3 regions of the Streptomyces sp. NPDC049040 genome follow, and region 1 is predicted to be linked to each of the others. Evidence: riboswitches for the same ligand, from Rfam matches in the RefSeq annotation. Region 1 holds a riboswitch; each other region holds the start of a gene.
What was found. A riboswitch is a leader RNA that binds a small molecule or an ion and turns the genes downstream of it on or off. The one in region 1 is predicted to bind thiamine pyrophosphate.
Positions count from the first base shown of each region.

Region 2: linked by a shared signal. The riboswitch ahead of ACGFMP_RS25755 (thiamine ABC transporter substrate binding subunit) and the one ahead of thiO (glycine oxidase ThiO) in region 1 are both predicted to bind thiamine pyrophosphate.
Region 3: linked by a shared signal. The riboswitch ahead of thiC (phosphomethylpyrimidine synthase ThiC) and the one ahead of thiO (glycine oxidase ThiO) in region 1 are both predicted to bind thiamine pyrophosphate.

Region 1 is NZ_JBICTO010000002.1:893,724-897,196, reverse strand. Features, by position in the region: gene ACGFMP_RS08865 (NAD(P)/FAD-dependent oxidoreductase) at 43-1,260, opposite strand; TPP riboswitch at 1,447-1,556, shown strand; gene thiO (glycine oxidase ThiO) at 1,556-2,740, shown strand; gene thiS (sulfur carrier protein ThiS) at 2,737-2,943, shown strand; gene ACGFMP_RS08850 (thiazole synthase) at 2,947-3,473, shown strand, end outside.
Region 2 is NZ_JBICTO010000011.1:141,501-144,973, forward strand. Features, by position in the region: gene ACGFMP_RS25745 (phosphatidate cytidylyltransferase) at 1-554, shown strand, start outside; gene rlmN (23S rRNA (adenine(2503)-C(2))-methyltransferase RlmN) at 609-1,730, shown strand; TPP riboswitch at 1,808-1,937, shown strand; gene ACGFMP_RS25755 (thiamine ABC transporter substrate binding subunit) at 1,931-3,040, shown strand; gene ACGFMP_RS25760 (ABC transporter permease) at 3,174-3,473, shown strand, end outside.
Region 3 is NZ_JBICTO010000001.1:564,107-567,579, reverse strand. Features, by position in the region: gene ACGFMP_RS02610 (DUF5326 family protein) at 1-128, shown strand, start outside; gene ACGFMP_RS02605 (YibE/F family protein) at 153-1,424, opposite strand; TPP riboswitch at 1,679-1,818, shown strand; gene thiC (phosphomethylpyrimidine synthase ThiC) at 1,811-3,473, shown strand, end outside.

The DNA.
Region 1 (3,473 bases):
GCTGCGGGGCGCCGCCGTCCGGGCGGCGCCGCTCCTTGCCGCTCAGCGGGCCGCCGAGGTCAGCGGCAGCCCGGGATCCGCGACCAGGGCAGGGTCCACGGACGCGGAGCGGGTGATCAGCTTGCGGGCCTGCGCCAGGTCGCGCGGCCGGTCCACGGCGAGCACCGCGGCCAGCCGCTCGCCGCGCAGCCAGCACACCGTCCAGGACGCCCCTGACGGGTCGCCGCGCATCAGCAGCGTGTCGTCGTCCGTGTGGTGGCCGGCGTACTGCACGAAGCGCCCGAACTGCTCGGACCAGAAGTAGGGCACCGGGTCGTAGCGCTCGTCGCCGCCCAGCACGTTCGCCGCGGCCGTCCGCGGGCCCTGAAGCGCGTTGTCCCAGTGGTGGATCAGCATCCGCTCGCCGTACCTGGCCGAGGGGAAGGACGCGCAGTCGCCCACCGCGAAGACGTCGGGGGCGGTGGTACGCAGCCGGTCGTCGGCCAGGACCGCGCTGTCGCCGCCCAGCCGCACGCCGGAGCCGGCCAGCCACCCCGTCGCGGGCCTGGCGCCGATGCCCACCACGACGGCGGCCGCCGCCAGCCGGCTGCCGTCGGCCAGCACGACGGAGCCGGGCTCGATCAGGGACACCGGGATGCCGGTGCGCAGCTCCACGCCCGCCTCCTCGTACCAGCCGCGCATGTGGGCGGTGACCACCGCGGGCAGCGCGCCGGCCAGCGGCCGGTCCGCCGCCTCCACCACGGTCACCTCGCAGCCGGCCTGCCGTGCGGCGGTCGCGAACTCCGCGCCGATCCAGCCCGCGCCCACCACCACGACCTGCTGCCGGGCGTCCAGCACGGGGCGCAGGGCGGCGGCGTCGTCCAGGGTGCGCAGCAGGTGGACCTCGGGCAGGCCCGCGGTCCCCGGCAGGGCGACCGGATGGGCGCCGGTGGCCACCACGAGGTGGTCGTAGCGCAGCGTGCCGGCTTCCGTGATCAGTTCGCGGTCCGCGGTGCGCAGGGCCTGTGCGCGCAGGCCGAGCCTGAGGTCGACGCCGAGCGCGTCGAAGTCGACGTCGAAGCGGATGTTGTCGACGGGAGCGCTGTCGGCACCGCCCAGCAGGACCGCCTTCGACAGCGGCGGCCGGTCGTACGGGGGGTGCCGTTCGTCGCCGAGCAGGACGATCCGGTCGCGCCAGCCCAGCTCCCGTAGGGCCACGGCGGTCTGCACCCCGGCCATCCCGGCCCCGACGATCACCACGACAGCGCTGCGCTCGCTCACGTACTCACCGTAGCGCCAGGGTGCCCCGGGGGCTGGCCTGCCCCGCCCCTGAGGCGCCCGCGTCGCCCCCGTGCGCGGCTCCCCGGGCGTCCCGCGGCCCGTCCCTGCGACGGCACGGCCCTCCCCGCGGGCGCCGGAGACGCGGGGGGTGGTGCGCCGCGGGCGGAGGGATAGGGTGAGCCGCGCAAGCGAACTCGCGGGAGCCCGGCGGACCGGGCTGAGAGGGCGGCTGACGGCCGCCGACCGTAGAACCTGATCCGGGTCATGCCGGCGAAGGGAGAGGAGCGGTAGTTCCATGCATACGGAAAAGCACGACGTGCTGGTCGTCGGCGGCGGGATCATCGGCCTGGTCACCGCGTGGCGGGCGGCGCAGCGCGGCCTGCGCACGGCGGTCGCCGACCCCGCGCCCGGTGGCGGGGCCGCCCACGTGGCGGCCGGGATGCTGGCCGCGGTCACCGAGCTGCAGTACGGCGAGCAGACCCTGCTCGACCTGAACCTCGCCTCCGCGGCCCGGTATCCGGACTTCGTCGCAGAACTGGCCGCGGCCACCGGTCTTGACACCGGTTACCGCCCGTGCGGCACCCTGGCCGTCGCGCTGGACGCGGACGACCGGGCGCAGTTGCGCGATCTGCACGCCTTCCAGACCTCGCTCGGCCTTGAGGCCCAGTGGCTGAGCGGGCGGGACTGCCGCCGGCTGGAACCGCTGCTCGCCCCCGGCGTCCGCGGCGGGCTGCGGGTCGACGGCGACCACCAGGTCGACCCGCGCCGGCTGGCCGCCGCGCTGCTGCGGGCGGCGGAGCTGGCCGGGGTGGTGTTCCTGCGGTCGGCGGCCGTCCGGGTGGAGTGCGCGGCCGACCGCGTCACCGGGGCGCTGCTGGCCGACGGCACGGCCGTCACCGCCGGCCGCACGGTGCTGGCGGCGGGCAGCGAGAGCGGCCGGATGGCGGGCATACCCGCGCAGGTGCTGCCGCCGGTGCGCCCGGTGAAGGGCCAGATCCTGCGGCTGCGGATCCCCCCGGCGCACGCGCCCTTCCTGTCCCGCACGGTGCGGGCGGTGGTACGCGGCAGCCATGTCTACCTGGTGCCGCGCGACAACGGCGAACTGGTACTCGGCGCGACCAGCGAGGAGTTCGGCTGGGACACCACGGTGACAGCCGGCGGGGTCTACGAACTGCTGCGGGACGCGCACGAGTTGGTGCCGGGCATCACCGAACTCCCGCTCACCGAGGCGCTGGCCGGCCTGCGCCCCGGCTCCCCCGACAACGCCCCGCTGCTCGGCTTGACCGCACTCGACGGCCTGCTGCTGGCCACGGGACACCACCGCAACGGGGTGCTGCTCACCCCGGTCACCGGGGACGTCATGGCCGAGGTGCTGACCTCGGACACCGGCGAACTCCCGCCCTACGCACACGCGTTCGGCGCCCAGCGGTTCGCGGCGGAGCGGCAGGAGCGGCAGGAGCGGCAGGAGCAGACCGTATGACGATCACCGTGCGCATCAACGGCGAGGCCCGCACCCTCGAAGGACCGATCGCCCTCGACTCCCTGGTGGCCACCATGACCTCCGCCCCCTCGGGCGTGGCGGCCGCGCTGAACGACACGGTCGTCCCCCGCACCCGGTGGTCCGCCACGCCCCTCGCCGACGGCGACCGGGTGGAAGTGCTCACCGCGGTCCAGGGGGGCTGAGCCATGACGGCGACCACCGGCGTCACGGCCGATCCGCTGCGGATCGCCGGCGAGGAGTTCTCCTCCCGGCTGATCATGGGGACCGGCGGCGCGCCGAGTCTCGACGTGCTCGACCGGGCGCTGGTCGCCTCGGGAACCGAGCTGACCACCGTCGCGATGCGGCGCCTCGACCCGGCGACGAAGGGCTCGGTGCTCTCGGTGCTGGCCCGGCACGGCATCCGGGTGCTGCCCAACACCGCGGGCTGCTTCACCGCGGGCGAGGCCGTGCTGACCGCGCGGCTGGCCAGGGAGGCACTGGGCACCGACTGGGTGAAGCTCGAAGTCATCGCGGACGAGCGGACGCTGCTGCCCGACCCGGTCGAACTCCTAGACGCAGCCGAGACGTTGGTCGACGACGGGTTCACCGTGCTGCCGTACACCAACGACGACCCGGTGCTGGCCCGCAAGTTGGAGGACGCCGGCTGCGCCGCGGTCATGCCGCTCGGCTCCCCCATCGGGTCCGGCCTCGGCATCCGCAACCCGCACAACTT
Region 2 (3,473 bases), on a different contig from region 1:
CGCTGACGTCGCTTGCCATCCTGGTCTGGCGGATGACAGAGCCTCCGCACGACTACCTCAAGGACGTCACGGCAGGCGTCTTCGCCGCCTTCTACGTGCCCTTCCTCGCCACCTTCGTGACGATGATGCTCGCCGCGGACGACGGCCCCCGCCGCGTGCTGGTCTTCCTGCTGCTCACCGTGGTCAGCGACACCGGCGCCTACGCCGTCGGCTGGCGCTTCGGCCGCCGCAAGCTCGCCCCGCGCATCAGCCCCGGCAAGACCCGCGAGGGCCTGCTCGGCGCCATCGCCTTCGCCATGGTGGCCGGCGCCCTGCTGATGCAGTACTTCATCGATGACGGCCGCTGGTGGCAGGGACTGCTGCTGGGCCTGGCCGCCGCCGTCAGCGCCACCCTCGGCGACCTCGGCGAGTCCATGATCAAGCGGGACCTCGACATCAAGGACATGGGCACGCTGCTGCCCGGCCACGGCGGCATCATGGACCGCCTCGACAGCCTCCTGCCGACGGCCCCTGTGGTCTGGCTGCTGTTGGTCGCCTTCGTCGGCAAGGGCTGAGCCCACCCTCGACCGGTGAACCCTTCCTCCGGAGGGTGAGACACTGGACGAATCATGCCTGCACCCGGAGAACTGACTTTCGCCGTGCCGCGCGGGGCCAAGAAGCCCCCGCGGCATCTTGCCGACCTCTCGCCCGCCGAACGACGTGAGGCGGTGGCCGCGCTCGGGGAGAAGCCGTTCCGGGCCAAGCAGCTGTCGCAGCACTACTTCGCGCGGTTCGCCGACGACCCCGCCGCCTGGACGGACATACCTGCGGCGGCCCGCGGCAAGCTCGCGGAGGACCTGCTGCCCGAGCTGATGACCGTGGTCCGGCACGCCTCGTGCGACGACGGCGACACCCGCAAGACGCTCTGGAAGCTCTTCGACGGCACGCTCGTCGAGTCGGTCCTGATGCGCTATCCGGACCGGGTGACGATGTGCATCTCGTCACAGGCCGGCTGCGGCATGAACTGCCCGTTCTGCGCCACCGGACAGGCCGGGCTGGACCGCAACCTGTCGACCGCGGAGATCGTGCACCAGATCGTCGCCGGCATGAGGTCGCTGCGCGACGGGGAGGTTCCCGGGGCCGCGGGCCCGGGCGGGCCGTCCCGGCTGTCGAACATCGTCTTCATGGGCATGGGCGAGCCGCTGGCGAACTACAAGCGGGTGGTCGGCGCGATCCGCCGGCTCACCGACCCCGAGCCTGACGGCCTCGGGCTGTCGCAGCGCGGCATCACCGTGTCCACGGTGGGCCTGGTGCCCGCGATGTACCGCTTCGCGGACGAGGGCTTCAAGTGCCGCCTCGCGGTCTCCCTGCACGCCCCCGACGACGAGCTGCGCGACACCCTGGTGCCGGTCAACACCCGCTGGAAGGTCCGCGAGGTGCTGGACGCGGCCTGGCACTACGCCGAGGTCTCAGGGCGCCGGATCTCCATCGAGTACGCGCTGATCCGCGACGTGAACGACCAGGCGTGGCGGGCCGACCGGCTGGGCAGGATGCTGAAGAACCACCGGGTGCACGTCAACCTGATCCCGCTCAACCCGACGCCCGGCTCCAAGTGGACGGCCTCCAGGCCGGAGGACGAGCGCGCTTTCGTCGCCGCGCTCGAAGCGCACGGAGTGCCGGTGACCGTGCGCGACACCCGTGGCCAGGAGATCGAGGGCGCCTGCGGGCAGCTCGCGGCCGCTTCGCGCTGACCTGCTGCTATCGTACGGTCGGCGACCTGCGGGGCACACCGGCCCAGGGCGTGACGACCGTTCGGTCGTACAAAAGAACATTCCGACAGGGGAGCGCCTGCGACGGCGCTGAGAGTGCGGCGAGGGATCCGATCGTGGGGTCCCAGGCCGCAGACCCTCCCACCTGATCCGGGTCATACCGGCGTAGGGAGTCATCGCAGATGAGAACCACACCTCGGCGTGCCGTCGGCGCGCTGGTCCTGGCCACCGCCGCGGCGACCGTACTGTCCGCCTGCGGCAGCGACTCCAAGGCGAAGGACACGGCGGGCTCCGGGTCCACCGGGAGCGGTTCCAAGACCGTCACCCTGGTCAGCCACGACTCCTTCGCGGCCTCCAAGTCCGTGCTGGCCGAGTTCACCAAGGAGACCGGCTACACGGTCAAGGTGCTGCGCGGCGGTGACGCCGGCGCGGCCGTCAACCAGGCCATCCTCACCAAGGACCACCCGCGCGGTGACGTCTTCTTCGGCGTCGACAACACCCTGCTGTCCCGGGCGCTCGACAACGGCCTCTTCACCCCGTACGCGGCCAAGGACCTCGCGCAGGTGCCGGCCGATGTGCAGCTCGACGCCGCCCGGCACCGCGTCACCCCGATCGACTCCGGCGACGTGTGCGTCAACTACGACCGGGCCTACTTCACCGCGCACCACCTGGCCCCGCCGCAGACCTTCGCCGACCTGGTCAAGCCGGCGTACAAGAACCTGCTCGTCACCGAGAACGTCTCGACGTCCTCGCCGGGCCTCGCCTTCCTGCTGGGCAGCGCCGCGACCTACGGCGACGACGGCTGGCAGGCGTACTGGAAGCAGCTCAAGAGCAACGGCGTCGAGGTCGTCGACAGCTGGGAGCAGGCCTACGACGACCGCTTCTCCGGTTCCTCCGCCGGCAAGCAGGCCAAGGGCGACCGCCCGCTGGTGGTCTCCTACGCCTCCAGCCCGCCCGCCGAGGTCGTCGGCGTCACCCCCGAGCCCGCCCAGTCACCCGTCGGGGTGGCCACCGGCACCTGCTTCCGGCAGATCGAGTTCGCCGGACTGCTGCACGGCGCGAAGAACACCGCGGGCGGCAAGGCGCTGATCGACTTCATGCTGGGCAAGACCTTCCAGCAGGACATGCCGCTGCAGATGTACGTCGACCCGGTGCGCAAGGACGCGGTCGAGCCGCCGGTGTTCGTCAAGTACGGGGCGAAGATCGACCACCCCGCCACACTGGCGCCTGACAAGATCGCCGCCAAGCGCGACGACTGGGTCGGCGCGTGGAATTCGATCGTCCTGAAGTGAGCGCACGGTGAGCACGCTGCGGACGGCGTACGACCGCGGGGCCGGCGGGGAGGGCGAACCCGGCGGCACCGGTCGCGTCCGCGGCCCCGGCGGCGCCGCGGGAAGGCGCGGCGCCGCCGTCCGCGCCGCCCTGATGGCGCTCCCGCTGCTGTTCTTCGCCGCCTTCTTCGCCTATCCGGTCGCGGCGATCGTCACTCGGGGCCTGCACCAGGGCGGCAGCTGGCAGTTCGGCCGGATCGGCGACGTCCTGGGCGACGGCGGGATCCGCCACGTGCTGTGGTTCACCTGCTGGCAGGCCGCCGCGTCCACCGCGCTGACGCTGCTTGTGGCGCTGCCCGGCGCCTACGTCTTCGCCCGGCTGGACTTCCCCGGGCGGCGGCTGCTGCGCGCGGTCGTCACCGTGCCCTTCGTGCTGCCGACCGTCGTCGCCGGC
Region 3 (3,473 bases), on a different contig from region 1:
TTGTGAGCTTCGTGATCGGCCTGCTGTTCAAGCTGATCGTGTTCGTGATCCTGGTCGGGGCCCTGGTCCTGGTCGTGAAGCGCGTCACGTCCGGCGGGTCCTCGAAGTCCTCGAAGCGCGATTGGTGACGGCCCCTCGCTCTCCCGCTCCCGTCACTTCCCCCGCCGCCGGTGGCCCCCGCCACCGGCGGCCACTGTACGTGCGGCGCCGCCGCGTGCGTCCGTACGCCCTTCGCCCCGTGCGGCGCCTGCCGCCGCGGGCTGCCGGTCGGCGCTGACCACCAGGGCGGCGAGCGCCGTCGTCAGCGGTACCGAGGCGACCAGGCCGATGCTGCCGACCAGGGTCCTGACGATCTCCTCGGCGACGAGTTCGCTGCCCGCGACCTGGAGCACCCCGCTGCGGGCGATCGAGAAGAGCAGCAGCAGCGGGAGCGCGGCACCGGCGTAGGCCATCACCAGCGTGTTGACGACCGAGGCGATGTGGTCGCGGCCGATCCGCATTCCGGCGCCGTAGAGCTTGCGCCGGCTCACGCCCGGGTCGGCGTCCTTGAGCTCCCACACCGCCGCGACCTGGGTGACCGTCACATCGTCCAGCACGCCGAGTGAGCCGATGATCACACCGGCGAGCAGGACGCCCTTGATCTGGATGCCGGGATAGAGGCTGTGGATCAGACCGGTCTCGTCCGAGGTGTTCCCGGTCAGATGAGCCCATGAGATGAACACCGAGCCGAGCACGCCGATCAGGAACAGCGAGCACAGCGTGCCGATCACCGCGACCGATGTACGGGCGTTGACGCCGTGGCACATGTAGAGCGCGATCAGCATGATCGCGCTGCCGCCGACCACCGCCACCAGCAGCGGATTGTCGCCGTGCAGGATCGCCGGGAGGATGAAGAGCGTCAGCACCCCGAAGGACACCGCGAGCGCGACCAGTGCCATCAGCCCGCGCAGCCGGCCGACCACGATCACCGCGAGCGCGAAGATCCCGGCCAGCAGGGCCAGCGGGAGGCCGCGCCGCACGTCGGTGACCGAGTAGCGCAGACCGGGCGGGGCGGTGGGCGCGTACGCCAGCACGACGCCCTCGCCCGCGGTGTAGCGGCGGGTCTGGTCCGGCTGCACGACCTCGGTGAAGGTGGTGCCCTTGTCGGGCCCCGACGTCACCTCCACCGTCGCCTTCTGGCAGACGTCACCGGCCGGCGCCCCGGCCGAGTCGGTGGCGGGGGCGGCGCCCGCGGCCTTGCAGGACACCGTGACCAGCTTCACGACCGTGCCCTGCCGGGTCTGCTGGTCGAAGCCCACACCGGTACGGGCGTGCTGCGGGGCGCCGCCCGGCCACAGCACGACCAGGCCGACGACCACGGCGGCGGCGAACGGCACCAGGACCGCGGTGATGACCCGGCGCAGCCGCCGGGAGACGGGCGGCACCGGACCGTGCGCATGGCCGTGCCCGTGCGGGTGTCCGTGCGCGGTGCCGTGGCCGGGTCCGCCGCCACGTCCCGACCCCTGACCGGGAACAGGAACAGGAACCTGACCGGGAAGAGGAAAGGGATCGGGACCGGGAACGGGCGCCGGGCCGCCGGCCGGTGGGCGGTGCGCGTGCTCATGGGGTGAGTCCACCGGCTGATCATCGCAAGGGCCCCTGGTGCCTGTATGCACCCGACCGCTACCGTTGGGGCCACCTTTGCAAACGCGGGAGCTCGGAGCACCGGGCTGAGAGGGCGCTGACAGCGGACGCGGCAACACGCCGACGCCACAGCTGCGCCGACCGCCGAACCTGTTACCGGGTAATGCCGGCGTAGGGAGTAGGTCTCATGACCACGCAGGACGCACGCACGCGCGAAATCGGCTGGCACAAGGGCTACCTCACCGGGTCACGGCCCGATGTGGCGGTCCCTGTCCGCCGGGTGCACCTCACCAACGGGCGCGATGTCACGCTGTACGACACATCGGGCCCCTACACCGACCCCGCGGTGGAGACCGACGTCCGGCGGGGCCTCGCCCCGGTCCGGGAGAACTGGATCATCGGCCGCGGCGACACCGAGGAGTACGCGGGCCGTCCGGTCCGCCCCGAGGACGACGGCATCAAGCACACCGCGCCCCGCGGGGGCCTGCGGAACCTGGACGCGGTCTTCCCCGGCCGGCCGCGGCTCCCCCGGCGTGCCCGCGACGGGCAGCCGGTCACCCAACTCGCCTACGCCAGGCGCGGCGAGATCACCCCGGAGATGGAATACGTCGCGCTGCGCGAGAACGTGGCGCCGCAGACCGTGCGCGACGAGATCGCCGCCGGCCGGGCCGTCCTGCCGGCGAACGTCAACCACCCGGAGATCGAGCCGATGATCATCGGCAAGCGGTTCCTGGTGAAGGTCAACGCGAACATCGGCAATTCCGCGGTCACCTCCTCCATCGAGGAGGAGGTCGACAAGATGACCTGGGCCACCCGCTGGGGCGCCGACACGGTCATGGACCTGTCCACCGGGCGCAACATCCACACCACCCGCGAGTGGGTGCTGCGCAACTCCCCCGTTCCCATCGGCACCGTCCCGCTCTACCAGGCCCTGGAGAAGGTCGACGGCCGCGCCGAGGAGCTGACCTGGGAGACGTACAAGGACACCGTCATCGAGCAGGCGGAGCAGGGCGTCGACTACATGACCGTGCACGCCGGCGTCCTGCTGCGCTACGTACCGCTCACCGCCCGCCGCAAGACCGGCATCGTCTCCCGCGGCGGCTCGATCATGGCCGCCTGGTGCCTGGCGCACCACAAGGAGAACTTCCTCTACGAGAACTTCGCCGAGCTCTGCGACATCCTCGCCGCCTACGACGTCACCTACTCCCTCGGCGACGGCCTGCGCCCCGGCTCCATCGCCGACGCCAACGACGAGGCGCAGTTCGCCGAGCTGCGCACCCTCGGCGAGCTGAACACCATCGCCAAGCGCCACCAGGTGCAGACCATGATCGAGGGCCCCGGCCATGTCCCGATGCACAAGATCAAGGAGAACATCGACCTCCAGCAGGAGATCTGCGAGGAGGCCCCGTTCTACACCCTCGGCCCGCTGACCACCGACGTCGCGCCCGCGTACGACCACATCACCTCGGGCATCGGCGCCGCGATGATCGCCTGGTGGGGCACCGCGATGCTCTGCTACGTCACCCCCAAGGAGCACCTCGGCCTGCCCGACCGCGACGACGTCAAGACCGGGGTGATCACCTACAAGATCGCCGCGCACGCCGCCGACCTGGCCAAGGGCCACCAGGGCGCCCAGGACTGGGACGACGCCCTGTCGGACGCGCGCTTCGAATTCCGCTGGGAGGACCAGTTCAACCTGGCCCTCGACCCGGACACCGCCCGCGCCTTCCACGACGAGACGCTGCCGGCCGAGCCCGCGAAGACCGCGCACTTCTGCTCGATGTGCGGCCCGAAGTTCTGCTCGATGAAGCTCAGCCAGGACATCGTCGAGAGGTTCGGCGGCGACGCGG